One region of the Alkalicoccus luteus genome, then DNA from elsewhere that is predicted to be linked to it. Evidence: predicted binding sites of a transcription regulator. Region 1 holds the regulator's gene; the other holds the start of a gene.
The links. The regulator NrdR, encoded in region 1, represses ribonucleotide reductase genes. The targets are predictions, from matches to a motif close to AACACNATATATNGTGTT.
Positions count from the first base shown of each region.

Region 1 (6,303 bases):
GAAGAAGTAAACCACATTCTTCGTGAATCCGGGATGAACGGCATGGCCGGCATTATCGGCTACACGGATGATCCGCTCGTTTCCGTTGATTTTAACGGCGACGCACGCTCTGCTATCATCGACGGACAGTCCACTATGGTCGTGAACGATCGTCAGGTAAAGGTACTTGCCTGGTACGATAACGAGTGGGGCTACTCCTGCCGTCTGCTCGACCTTGTTTACCACGTCGGCAGCTACTTAAATGCCGACCGCAGCACATACGCATCCTGATCGGTCAACATGACGGCCGTCTTCCGGAACATTCCGGAGGACGGCTTTCGCTATGAACGGCTAAAAACAGAGTGAATTGCCCGGCATAATCAGCTTAATACAGCTGGAAGATACGGTAAAAAATGATTGCATTATTGTTGTAAAAAACGTATACTAACTCTCGTAAACTTCGCTTAGCCTGATTATTAAAGGGTTAGGACCTCACCGGACTAACTTTCCCCCCAGTAATCCCGGATTAAGTGATCGACAAACAGCTTTGAAACTGAAGAAGGGGGATTTTGCAATGGATACAATGGGAAGACATGTAATTGCAGAACTATGGAAGTGCAACATCGACAAGCTTAATGATATGGCATTTATTGAACGAACCTTCGTTGACGCCGCACTTGAAGCAGGCGCAGAAGTTAGAGAGGTCGCTTTTCATAAGTTCGCACCGCAGGGTGTCAGCGGTGTGGTGATTATCAGCGAGTCGCATTTGACGATTCACAGTTTTCCGGAACATGGGTATGCAAGTATTGACGTATATACGTGCGGAGACCGGATCGACCCGAACGTGGCAGCCGATTTTATTGCGAACGCACTTGGTGCTGGACGATCAGAAGTAGTTGAGGTACCACGAGGTATTGGACCGATTGAAGTCATGCAGAAATCAGGGGAAGGCTCATACAGCAGCACTTCTTCGTAAAATAGCATTATCGTTTTAAAACCGCTCCGGCAGATCAGCCGGAGCGGTTTTTTCAGGGTGGTGATCACGTCCTTTCAGGTAAATTATTTTGCATCTGCCTGTATTTGCGGATACTCGCTTTCTGGAGAGAACAGGCTCAGCTAGCTGCTTCTTTCTTTCGTTGGAAGCGATGGATCTTCACTTCGTTCTGAGCCGAGGTCCTCTGATGTCGGCAGGGGTATATACGCATCTCACTTTACAGCGCCGGAAATTTCCAGATGAAGGAATGCTGAGGATCGACTCGTTCCACCATTTTCCTGCTGATTCCATCCGATGCTCAGTCTTTGATTCCAAGCAATGCGTTTTGACCGGTCTGTCATATTCGATTGAATCAGCGGCCGTTTCTTGCTATTCTTAGAGAAGGCGAGGTGCATATAAATGGGAATCAAACAAACGTTGCAAAAAGCATTCAGTACCAGAACAGAAACAAACGAAAAACATCCGGACGAAACGCTGCAAACCCATTACTATAAAGCCATGAAAGATAAAGTGATGGCGGAGCTTCAGACAATGTTTTCCCAGAAGCAGGGGTACACGGTCAGTTCCGTATCAGAAGAGCATGGGGAAATTATCGTCAATACGACGTCTGGAAAAAAGCAATTTATCGTCATAACGGTCATCATGGTACGTCCGTACCGTACTGCGGTTGATTTTGCTGTGAATACGGATACCGTCCTGTTTACAGACTTCGGAAGCAGCGCCAAGATGGTGCGAAGCCTCTACAAAGAGCTGAACAGCAGGCTGACGTTCGTCGGTACGGCACTCGGAGATGAACTGAGCAGATAAAGTGAGGTGTCCGCAATGATATGTCCGCACTGTTCTCATAACGGAACAAAGGTATTAGATTCTAGACCGAGCGACGAAGGAAGAGCGATCCGGCGCCGCCGGGAGTGTGAAGCGTGCGGCTACCGCTATACAACTTTCGAGCGCGTTGAGAAAACGCCTCTGATTGTGGTAAAGAAAGACGGCAACCGGGAAGAGTTCAGCCGTGAAAAGCTGCTTCGCGGTCTGGTGCGGGCATGTGAAAAGCGGCCGATTCCGCTCGAGCGTTTGGAGCAGCTGACGACGGAAGTGGAAAAAGAGATGCGGAACCGAAGCGCATCGGAAATAAGCAGCAACGATATTGGTGAATACGTCATGCAGCATTTAGCTGATATCGACGATGTAGCTTACGTGCGATTTGCATCTGTCTACAGACAGTTTAAAGATATTAATGTATTTGTTGACGAATTGAAGGATCTGATCAACCGGGAAAACAAACGATCGTAACTACCGGGGCTGCCCCAGTCTGTTTCGGGGCGGCTCTTTTCTATGGAGGGATGACGACATGCGCTGGCAGGACATACAGCCCGCAACACCATTTACCGCCGTCATGTCCGCAGCGGTGCCGGACGAACGTGTCCGCTCGCTGACACTTTTATATCAGCCGCTTATCGGACCAGTCGCTTACAGCCTGTATATGATGCTCGCATCAGAGATCAGCATGAGTGCGGACCTCTCCATCCGGGGCACGCATAAACAGTGGATGACGCATACCGGACAGCCGCTGCCGATGCTGGCAGATGAACGGAGAAAGCTCGAAGCAATGGGGCTGCTCGACACATTTAAAAAGCAGGAAGACGGAGACAGCGTGTATTTATATGAGCTCAAGCAGCCGCTTTCGCCTGCCGACTTTTTTGCGGACGATTTACTGAGCGTGTATTTGTACAATCGAATAGGCAGCCGTGAACGATACCGCAGACTCCGGGAATCCTTTTCCGTACATAAATCAGATAAAAGCGGCTTTGAAAAAGTGACGCAAGGATTCGATGAAGTATTCACTTCGATCCATCCGTCTGAAATGCGAAGTACGTCCGGGGAAATGGCCGACGCTGTCTCGTCTGCCTCGATCCTGCAGGGGAGCGGCGACGAAGCCTCCTTCAGTTTTGGCAGTGAGGAGCTGACGCTCGAAGAAATTGCAGCTTATCTGCCTCCGTTCGTTAAACGGGAGGAGCTGTACACCGAAATCAATGAAACGTGTATTCGTCAAATTGCGTTTTTATACCGGTACAGCGCGGAAGAAATTGCTTATTTAATTCAGGATGCGATGCTTCACACCGATCATCTCGACGTAAAGGAGCTGCGTGAGGCCGCTAAAAGGCGATACCGTCTGCAGGAAAACGGCAAACCGCCGATGCTTGGCATGCGCAGCCAGCCGCCGCAGCTGCGCACCGTGCAAAAGAAGCCTGCTACTGACGAAGAGCGGCAGATTCAGTACTTTGAAACGACATCGCCTCTTGAATACCTGCATGCCTTGAGCGACGGGGCAAAAGTGTTCCCGGGCGACGTAGATATTATCGAAGAGCTGATGGCCGATTACGGACTTCCGGCAGGCGTTGTGAATGTTTTAATCGACTATTTGTATATCGTCAACAACGGCAATCTGGCGAAAGGGCTCGCTTTTAAAATCGCGACCCAGTGGAAGCGTAAAAAAGTAAAGACTGTCGCGGATGCGATGGCACTGGCCAAGCAGGAGCATGAAGGCAGAAAGAATTATGAACAAAAGCAGAAGCAGCCGCAGGGAAAACAGGTCAAGCAGCCTCTCCCGAAGTGGATGCAGGAGCCCCAGGAAGAAAAAAAGCAGGATGAGCAGTCTCTGCAGCGGGCCAGGCAGGAAGCGGAAAAATACAAAGCGCTGCTGCGCGAGAAAAAAGAAAAGAGAGGAGGATAAGCGATGGACCCGATTAACCAGTCGCTGCGCCGGTTTGGTGACGGACGGATTCAGGAGCGGCTGAACAAGCTGACGCGGGAAGTGACAGCAGACAGCAGAGTGGCGGCATTCTTAAACGAGCATCCGGAGATTGGCCGCGAAGCTGTTGAAAGCGGTCTGAACGACCTGTATCAGTATAAAGAACAGTGGCACAACTGCGATCACTGTCCTGGACTTGCCGCCTGTCCGAATGTGATGCAGGGCTATCAGCCGCAGCTCGATGCAGTGCGCGGGCGCATTCATCTTTCCTATCAGACGTGCCCGCTAAAGAGGCGGGACGACGAACGGAAAAGACACGAATCATTTATGAAGAGTCTTTACCTGCCGAAGGATATGCTGACTGTGACGTTCGATGACTTTGAGTCAGATACGGAAACCAGAACAGACGCCTACGTCAAAGCGCTGGCGTTTTGTACCAACACAGTACCTGGGGAAACGGCTAAAGGTCTTTACATCCACGGTCCATTCGGGGTCGGAAAAACGTTTTTGGTCAGTGCGATCGCCAACGAGTTTGCTGACCAGGAAGTAGAAACAATGCTCGTTTACACACCTGACTTTTTACGGGAGCTGAAAAGCGGAATTGCTGACGGATCCTATCAGGATAAACTCGATAACGTGAAACGGGCCAGCGTGCTGATTCTCGATGACATCGGCGCAGAGACGATGACGCCTTGGGTGCGGGACGAAGTATTCGGCTCCCTGCTGCAGTTCCGCATGATGGAAAAGCTGCCTACCGTCTTCACCTCTAATTTCAGCCTGGACGACCTGGAGCTGCACTTCGCCTCCACACAGACGCGCGGAGCGGAAAAGGTAGACGAACTGAAAGCGAAGCGGATCATGGAACGGATTCGTCACCTGACTGATGAAATCCCCATGAGCGGCCGCAACCGGCGGACAGACTGATGAATGGAGACAGAAGAAGCATGCCGTTTTCTATGCAAGCCTGCTCCGCTTTTCGCTAAAAGCTTCCCTTCAGCTATTTCCAGGAGTTCCCTCCGGAAAGCGAGGGTCCGCAGATGCAGGCAGATGCAAGGTAATTCACCTGAAATAACGTTATCAACACTCTGGGAGAAGCTGCCTGATCAAGGCAGCTTCTTTATTTAACAGGGAGGAGATGATCAGAAACACGTGCAGAAAGATAGATTTGGAGGGGAATGTACAGCTGGAACGTCTGCAGAAGCTGCGCGTGGACACAGACTGTTCACTGGTTGATTACAACGGTTTCTTTTTGACCGCCGCACAGAATGTGGTACGATAGGACAAGAGCTTGTAAGTTATGAATGGGGGATTCCTAGATGAGTATCGATGATATTCTGGAACGCTCTCGGAACGGGGAGCGAATTACTGTAGAAGATGCCATCCGTCTTTACGAATCAGATGAAGTAGAGAAGATGGGTGAGCTCGCAAACGAGAAGATGAAGCAGTGGCATCCGGAGCCGGAGACCACTTTTGTGATTGGACGCAACGTCAACTATACGAACTTCTGCGACACATACTGCCGTTTTTGTGCGTTTTACCGGCCTCCGAACGCGAAGGACGGCTATACGCTGGATAACGAAGTGATTTTTCAAAAGATCCAGGAGACCATCGATGTCGGCGGGACGGAGATTCTAATGCAGGGCGGTACGAACCCGAACCTGCCGTTCAGCTATTATACGGATCTGCTTCGCGAAATCAAGAAGCGGTTCGACATCACGATGCACTCGTTTTCACCTGCAGAGATTTACAAAATGGCCGATGTTTCCGGTCTGTCCGTCGATGAGGTTCTCAAGCAGCTGAAGGAAGCGGGATTGGACTCTGTACCGGGCGGCGGCGCAGAAATTCTGGATAACCGCACGAGAAGAAAGATCAGCCGGTTGAAAGGCACCTGGGAGCAGTGGATCGACTGCATGAAGGCTGTGAAACGCGCCGGCATGCATGGTACGGCTACGATGGTCATCGGCTTTGGCGAATCCATGGAAGAGAGAGCACTTCACCTGCAGCGTGTCCGAGACGCACAGGACGACGCAGACTGCTTCCTCGCCTTTATTTCCTGGACGTTCCAGCCGGAAAACACGAATATGAAAGGGGAAAAGGTGACGCCGCGTGACTACTTGAAAAACTTGGCGATTTCCCGTATTTTCCTCGATAACATTCCGAATTTCCAGTCGTCCTGGGTGACGATGGGACCTGAAGTCGGCAAAACGTCTCTTTCTTACGGCTGTAATGACTTCGGAAGCACGATGATTGAGGAAAATGTTGTATCAGCTGCCGGTGCTACGTATAAGGTCGACACGAATCTGATTTTGCGATTGATCCGTGAAGCAGGTAAAACGCCTGTCCAGCGTAATACGAAGTACAAGCACCTGCGCTCCTTTGCGGAAGGCGAGACAGTCGAAAAAGACTTTATTATGCAAAACTGACCAGCTCTTGATTTTTATGAGGAGCCCCGCTATACTAAGTTTCAGGTTCATACGCACAGCGTTGAGAAGGACGAGATCGTACTTGAAGGCCGGAACAGAGAGGGAAGCAGCCTGCTGAGAGCTTCCTGCGGTACGGGGTACTGGTTACCACCTTTGAG
Region 1 is NZ_JBPZEY010000001.1:206,625-212,927, reverse strand. It holds gene ACSZLD_RS01125 (glyceraldehyde-3-phosphate dehydrogenase) at 1-270, shown strand, start outside; gene speD (adenosylmethionine decarboxylase) at 554-955, shown strand; gene ACSZLD_RS01115 (DUF1499 domain-containing protein) at 1,373-1,780, shown strand; gene nrdR (transcriptional regulator NrdR) at 1,796-2,263, shown strand; gene ACSZLD_RS01105 (replication initiation and membrane attachment family protein) at 2,322-3,704, shown strand; gene dnaI (primosomal protein DnaI) at 3,708-4,646, shown strand; gene mqnC (cyclic dehypoxanthinyl futalosine synthase) at 5,039-6,145, shown strand.

Region 2 (6,303 bases), on a different contig from region 1:
ATTCCGGCTTTTATCCGCTCGGGTCGTGTACGATGAAATACAACCCGAAAATCAATGAAGATGTAGCGCGATATCCGGGCTTTGCTCACTTGCATCCGTATCAGCCGGAGTCACAGATTCAGGGTGCGCTTGAATTAATGTACGAACTGCAGCGGACTCTTGAAGTTGTAACAGGTATGGATCAAGTGACGCTTCAGCCTGCAGCGGGGGCGCACGGTGAGTGGACCGGGCTTATGCTGATTCGCGCTTATCATGAGGCGAACGGCGATTACGGCCGTACGAAGGTCATTGTTCCAGACTCGGCACACGGCACGAACCCTGCCTCTGCTGTCGTAGCTGGATTTGACGCTGTTACGGTTCGCTCCAATGAAGAAGGACTGGTAGATCTCGAGCACCTGCGTGAGCTGGCAGGCGAGGACACAGCGGCGCTGATGCTGACGAATCCAAATACGTTGGGGCTGTTTGAACGCGATATTGTTGAAATGGCTTCCATTATTCATGAAGCGGGCGGGAAATTATACTATGACGGAGCTAACTCCAATGCAATTTTAGGCATGACTCGTCCCGGTGATATGGGATTTGACGTCGTACACTTAAATCTGCACAAAACGTTTACAACTCCACACGGTGGAGGAGGACCTGGTTCTGGTCCGGTTGGGGTTAAGCAGGATCTTGTTCCGTATCTACCAGCTCCGATCGTTGCAAAAGAGGGCGACAGCTTCAGGTTTGCCTGGGAGTTTCCGGATACGATTGGCCGAGTGAAGCCATACTACGGTAACTTTGGAATTAATGTACGTGCCTATACGTATATTCGAACGATGGGCCCGGAAGGATTGCGGCAGGTTTCCCGTCAGGCAGTGCTGAATGCAAATTATATGCTGCGCAGGCTGCAGCCGTACTTTGACACGCCATATGAGCAGCATTGCAAGCACGAGTTTGTATTGTCAGGGAAAAGACAAAAGAAACTTGGCGTCCGAACGCTGGATATCGCAAAGCGGTTGCTTGATTTCGGCTATCATCCGCCGACGATTTACTTCCCAATTAACGTCGAGGAATGCCTCATGATTGAACCGACTGAAACAGAATCGAAAGAAACACTGGACGAATTTTGCGATGCGATGATTCAAATTGCTAAAGAAGCAGAAACGAATCCTGAGATTGTTCAGGAGGCTCCTCATACGACGGTCGTAAGCCGTTTAGATGAAACACAGGCAGCCCGTAAGCCAATCTTGCGCTGGCAAGCGAAAGAAGAAGCAACCGTTTAATTTAAAAGAAGAAAAAGCCTTCCGGGGAACCACCTCCGGAAGGCTTTTTGCAGGGAAATCTTATTTTTTTACTTTGCCTGTCCACTTTTTAAAGCCGCCTTTAAGCATGTTCAGATCTTCGGCATCTCTTTTTTTGCGGAGAATCTTGGCAGCTTGTACAGATCGGGATCCGTTTTGACAGTATAAATAAACAGGCTTATCCGGCCGAATCTCTGAGTTTCGCATCCTCATTTGAGAAAGCGGAATATTTCGTGCACCCAGAATATGTCCGGTTTTAAATTCCCGCTCTTCACGGACATCAATCAACTGTGCTTTTCGGTAATTTTTAGTGAACTCTTCCTGTGTCAAAACCGACAGGTACGACGGTTTTTTCATACGGAAAATGAGAAACACAATTAGCAAGACGGTTACTGCAATCAGTATCCACAGTTCCATTCCGACACCCCTTTACATGACGTTTACCATACTAAATAATAAACGTTATCAGGTCTTTGTGCAATGTTTCTCTTTCTGCTTTGTTCTTCAGTCTGTTTTTCTGTATGATAGAATGGTTGGGAGGTTGCTCGTATGGAACAATGGTATTACATAAATTCAGGTCCGGCCGGCCCCGCCTACAACATGGCGCTCGATGAAAAGCTGATGGATTGGCACCGGGAAGGGCGAATTCCTCCGGTTATCCGCTTTTATGAATGGAATCCGGCCTCGCTTTCACTCGGTTATTTTCAGCGAGTGGAACGGGATATTGATCTAGAGGCTGTTAAACGGCATAAAGCAGGACTTGTCAGGAGGCCGACAGGCGGCAGAGCTGTCCTGCACGAAGATGAGCTGACGTACAGCATCATCGTAAAGGAAGATCATCCCGGTATTCCCGCCGGCATCACCGAAGCATACAGAGTCCTTTCAGGAGGTCTCCTGCTCGGATTTAAAAACATGGGATTGGAAGCGGGATTTTCCATTCCGTGGACGGAAGAAGAAAAAGCAGATTTAAAATCACCGCGATCCGCCGTCTGTTTTGACGCACCATCCTGGTATGAGATGGTTGTAAACGGTCGAAAGATTGCCGGGAGTGCCCAAACGAGACAAAAAGGAATTATTTTGCAGCACGGATCAATTATTCGGCGGTTTGATGAGGAAAAATTATTTGATATGTTTTTATTTAAGAGTGAACGAATTCGCCGGAGAATGCAGGCAGGCTTCCGCAGTAAAGCGACGCCAATGGAGGAGCTCATGGAACGCATTCCATCTCCAGAAGATATGAGGGCTGCTTTTGTGCGCGGGTTTGAAGAGGATCTTGGCATTCAGCTTAAAGAGTGGGAGCTCAATCAAGAGCTGAAAGAGCAGGTCAGCCATCTGGCTATAAGTAAATACGCGTCGGATGAGTGGAATTACAAATACTAGTATATACCTATTTTTTCGAGCAGAGCCTTGCGCCCGCCGGCTCCTCGAAAAACGGCATATTAATTTCATAACTTTTGCGTTTACAAGCTGACGACCAGGGTATAGAATAGCAATATATCCTATATATAGTTGCTTATTTCACTGAAAACACTATATATAGCGTCATGCTTACGTAATTTCATAAGGAGCCTTGCCGGGCTTCCTTTCTTTTTGCCCGGACAATGATGCTCAGCATTATCAAAAGTACGAGAAGGAGCGAGGCCAGTGACTACGTATATGTCAGAAAAACGAATTGATCTCGATCAGCTGAATAAGGACATTGAGCAGTTTCCACAGGTATTTCCGGTAGCTCCGGATATGCACCGTCAGCAAAGCGGAGTTTCCAGATTGGTGATGCTGGATCGTTATACGTTCAAGGATACAGAAAAAGTAACGTTAAAAGCAGGAGATTTTGTCGTACTGACCGTTAAGAACGATCCAAAGTTTCCAGCACGGGGATACGGTTTTGTGACGAGCATTAACTGGGAAGCGGGAACCGCTAAAATTGCGGTTGAAGAAGAATTCCTCGGTGTGCTTGATTCTCCTGAAGAGAAAAAGACCGGCATCGTTGAGCGCTCACTAGCGACGATCGATAAACCGCTTGAGCTTTATTATGAACAGATTGCTAAGCGTAATGCTCGCGGTCTTGCCTCCGTTGAGAAAACAGAAGAGAAGCGCAGTGAATGGTTTGAAAAGTTCTACCAGCAGCTCGTGAACATGAATTTTGTTCCTGCAGGACGGGTTCTTTACGGAGCAGGCTCCGAAACAGACGTTACGTATTTTAACTGCTATGTCATGCCTTTCGTAGCTGACTCACGAGAGGGAATTTCCGATCACCGCAAACAAGTCATGGAAATCATGAGCCGCGGCGGAGGTGTGGGAACGAATGGATCTACGCTTCGTCCAAGAAACGCGCTTGCAAGAGGAGTGAACGGGAAGTCTTCCGGTTCAGTATCCTGGCTCGATGATATCGCTAAGCTGACGCATCTCGTTGAGCAGGGAGGGTCCAGGCGAGGAGCACAGATGATAATGCTCGCAGACTGGCACCCGGATATTTTGGAGTTTATTATTTCAAAAATGCAGAATCCGCGGATTCTCCGCTATCTGCTCGAGCAGACAGAGGATGATCAAATTGCATCTCTTATTAAAGACAAACTGAAATTCACGCCGTTCACAGAGCTGGAAGAGGCAATGTACCAGAGCATCATTAATTATAAGCATATTGAAGGCCAGGGAGGCTTTGATCCAAAAGTAATCCGTGATGCGGAACAAAAGCTTCGGGATGGCGGAACGTATCAGGTCAACAATGCCGAATTTTTAACTGGTGCGAACATTTCCGTCTGTATAACGAAAGAGTTTATGGAAGCTGTTGAGCAGGATGCAGATTACCAGCTTCGTTTCCCGGACGTAGAGAACTATTCAGCAGAGGAAATGCAGGCGTATAACCGCGAATGGCAGGAGTACGGAGATGTTCGTGAATGGGAAAAGCTTGGGTTTGGTGTCCGCACTTACCGCACCATTAAAGCGAAAGAGCTTTGGAACCTCATTAATATCTGTGCGACGTATTCTGCAGAACCTGGTATTTTCTTTATAGACAATGCTAACGAAATGACAAATGCAAGTGCCTACGGGCAAAAAGTAGTTGCTACCAACCCTTGCGGAGAGCAGCCGCTCGCTCCTTACTCCGTTTGCAATTTGGCTGCGGTAAACCTTGCTGAAATGGCAGACACAGAGGCGAAGAAAGTAGATTACGAAAAACTGGCTGAGACAGTAGCTACCGGCGTCCGCATGCAGGACAACGTCATTGACGCAACTCCTTATTTCCTGGAACAAAACACGAAGCAGGCGCTCGGCGAGCGACGCGTCGGTCTTGGGGTTATGGGGCTGCACGATCTGTTAATTAAGACGGAGACCCGCTATGGCTCTGACGAAGGAAATGTCCTTGTTGATAAGATTTTTGAAACGATTGCTGTTACGGCTTATCGTACCTCAATCGAACTTGCTGAGGAAAAGGGAAGCTTTCCTTATCTTGAGAGTAACAGCGCAGATGAAACACAGTACCTTCGATCGAAGTTCACGGAAACCGGTTATATGAAGAAAATGCCGCTAGACGTGCTGGAGGGGATTCAGAAGCACGGCATTCGCAACTCTCATCTCTTAACAGTAGCACCTACTGGCTCTACTGGAACGATGGTCGGAGTATCTACTGGATTGGAGCCGTATTTTTCCTTCTCTTATTTCCGAAGCGGAAGACTTGGAAAGTTTATCGAAGTGAAGGCAGAAATTTTGCAAAAATATCTTGAAGAACATCCGGAACAAGATCCGAATGAGCTGCCCGACTGGTTTGTTTCGTCAATGGAGCTTTCACCTGAAGAACATGCAGACGTTCAATGTGTGATTCAAAAATGGGTGGACAGCTCATTGAGTAAAACGGTTAATGCACCAAAAGGCTATACCGTAGATCAAGTTAAATCTGTTTATGAGCGTCTCTATAAAGGCGGAGCTAAAGGCGGTACAGTTTACGTTGACGGCAGCCGTGATTCACAAGTGCTTACGCTGAAAGCAGAAGAGAACGACAACTATGCAGTGGACCTCACTGGAGGAGAGCAGCAGAATGAAACAAAGCAGCCGGTTGTGCTTGTTGAAACTATTACCGATGTCCGCTCCACTTCTGTAAATTACGGAAGTGAGGTTGGAGATACGTGCCCGGTTTGCCGACAGGGAACGGTAGAAGACATCGGAGGCTGCAATACGTGCACGAACTGCAGCGCTCAGTTAAAGTGCGGGTTGTAAATTTCACATTGCGGTAACAAAAGGACTGCAGGACTCGATGAACGAGTCCGCAGTCCTTTTCGGGCTTGAACAGAATATAATATTATGAGGTGGGCGAAACACACGCAGCCGCAATAAGAATCGATCCTGTAAAGGCGCCAGTGTTAAGCTGTGAATGGACCGAGCAGCAAGAAAGCATAGAAATAGACCAGCGCATATGCTAAAATGTGACATGCACAATGAATGCAAGCTGTCTGGAGGATCATACATGCCTACACCCAGTATGGAAGATTACTTAGAACGAATTTATCAACTGATCGATGAAAAAGGCTATGCCAGAGTATCAGACATTGCAGATGCATTGGACGTCCATCCATCATCTGTAACAAAAATGGTTCAGAAGCTTGATGCTGAGGATTATTTAGTTTACGAAAAATACAGAGGCCTCGTCCTGACAGCCAAAGGGAAAAAGATAGGCAAACGGCTCGTCTACCGGCATGAACTGCTTGAGGAATTTATGCGCATTATTGGTGTCGATGAGAAACGAATTTACAGTGATGTGGAAGGAATTGAACACCACCTCAGTTGGGAAGCGATTGACCGGATCGGGGATCTCGTAACGTATTTTGAAGAAGATCACAATCGCGTCAAAGAATTGAAAGCGACCCAGCGAAAACAGGACCCTGAAGAAGGCGGAGAAGAGCAGTAAATCGTTACTTCAGGACGTATAAACCACAAGGAGCACCCCGTCAGCCTTCCGCTGATAGGGTGCTCCTTCTCGATTAATCCCTAAATAATTTTTTCGCCCCGTCCATACTGAGCGTACGAA
Region 2 is NZ_JBPZEY010000013.1:61,025-67,327, reverse strand. It holds gene gcvPB (aminomethyl-transferring glycine dehydrogenase subunit GcvPB) at 1-1,265, shown strand, start outside; gene ACSZLD_RS15255 (rhodanese-like domain-containing protein) at 1,326-1,700, opposite strand; gene lipM (lipoate--protein ligase family protein) at 1,833-2,663, shown strand; gene ACSZLD_RS15245 (vitamin B12-dependent ribonucleotide reductase) at 2,940-5,495, shown strand; gene mntR (transcriptional regulator MntR) at 5,743-6,183, shown strand; gene ACSZLD_RS15235 (hypothetical protein) at 6,264-6,303, opposite strand, start outside.
Region 2: a site for NrdR is predicted at 2,810-2,827, ahead of ACSZLD_RS15245 (vitamin B12-dependent ribonucleotide reductase). Genes of this name have one in related genera too.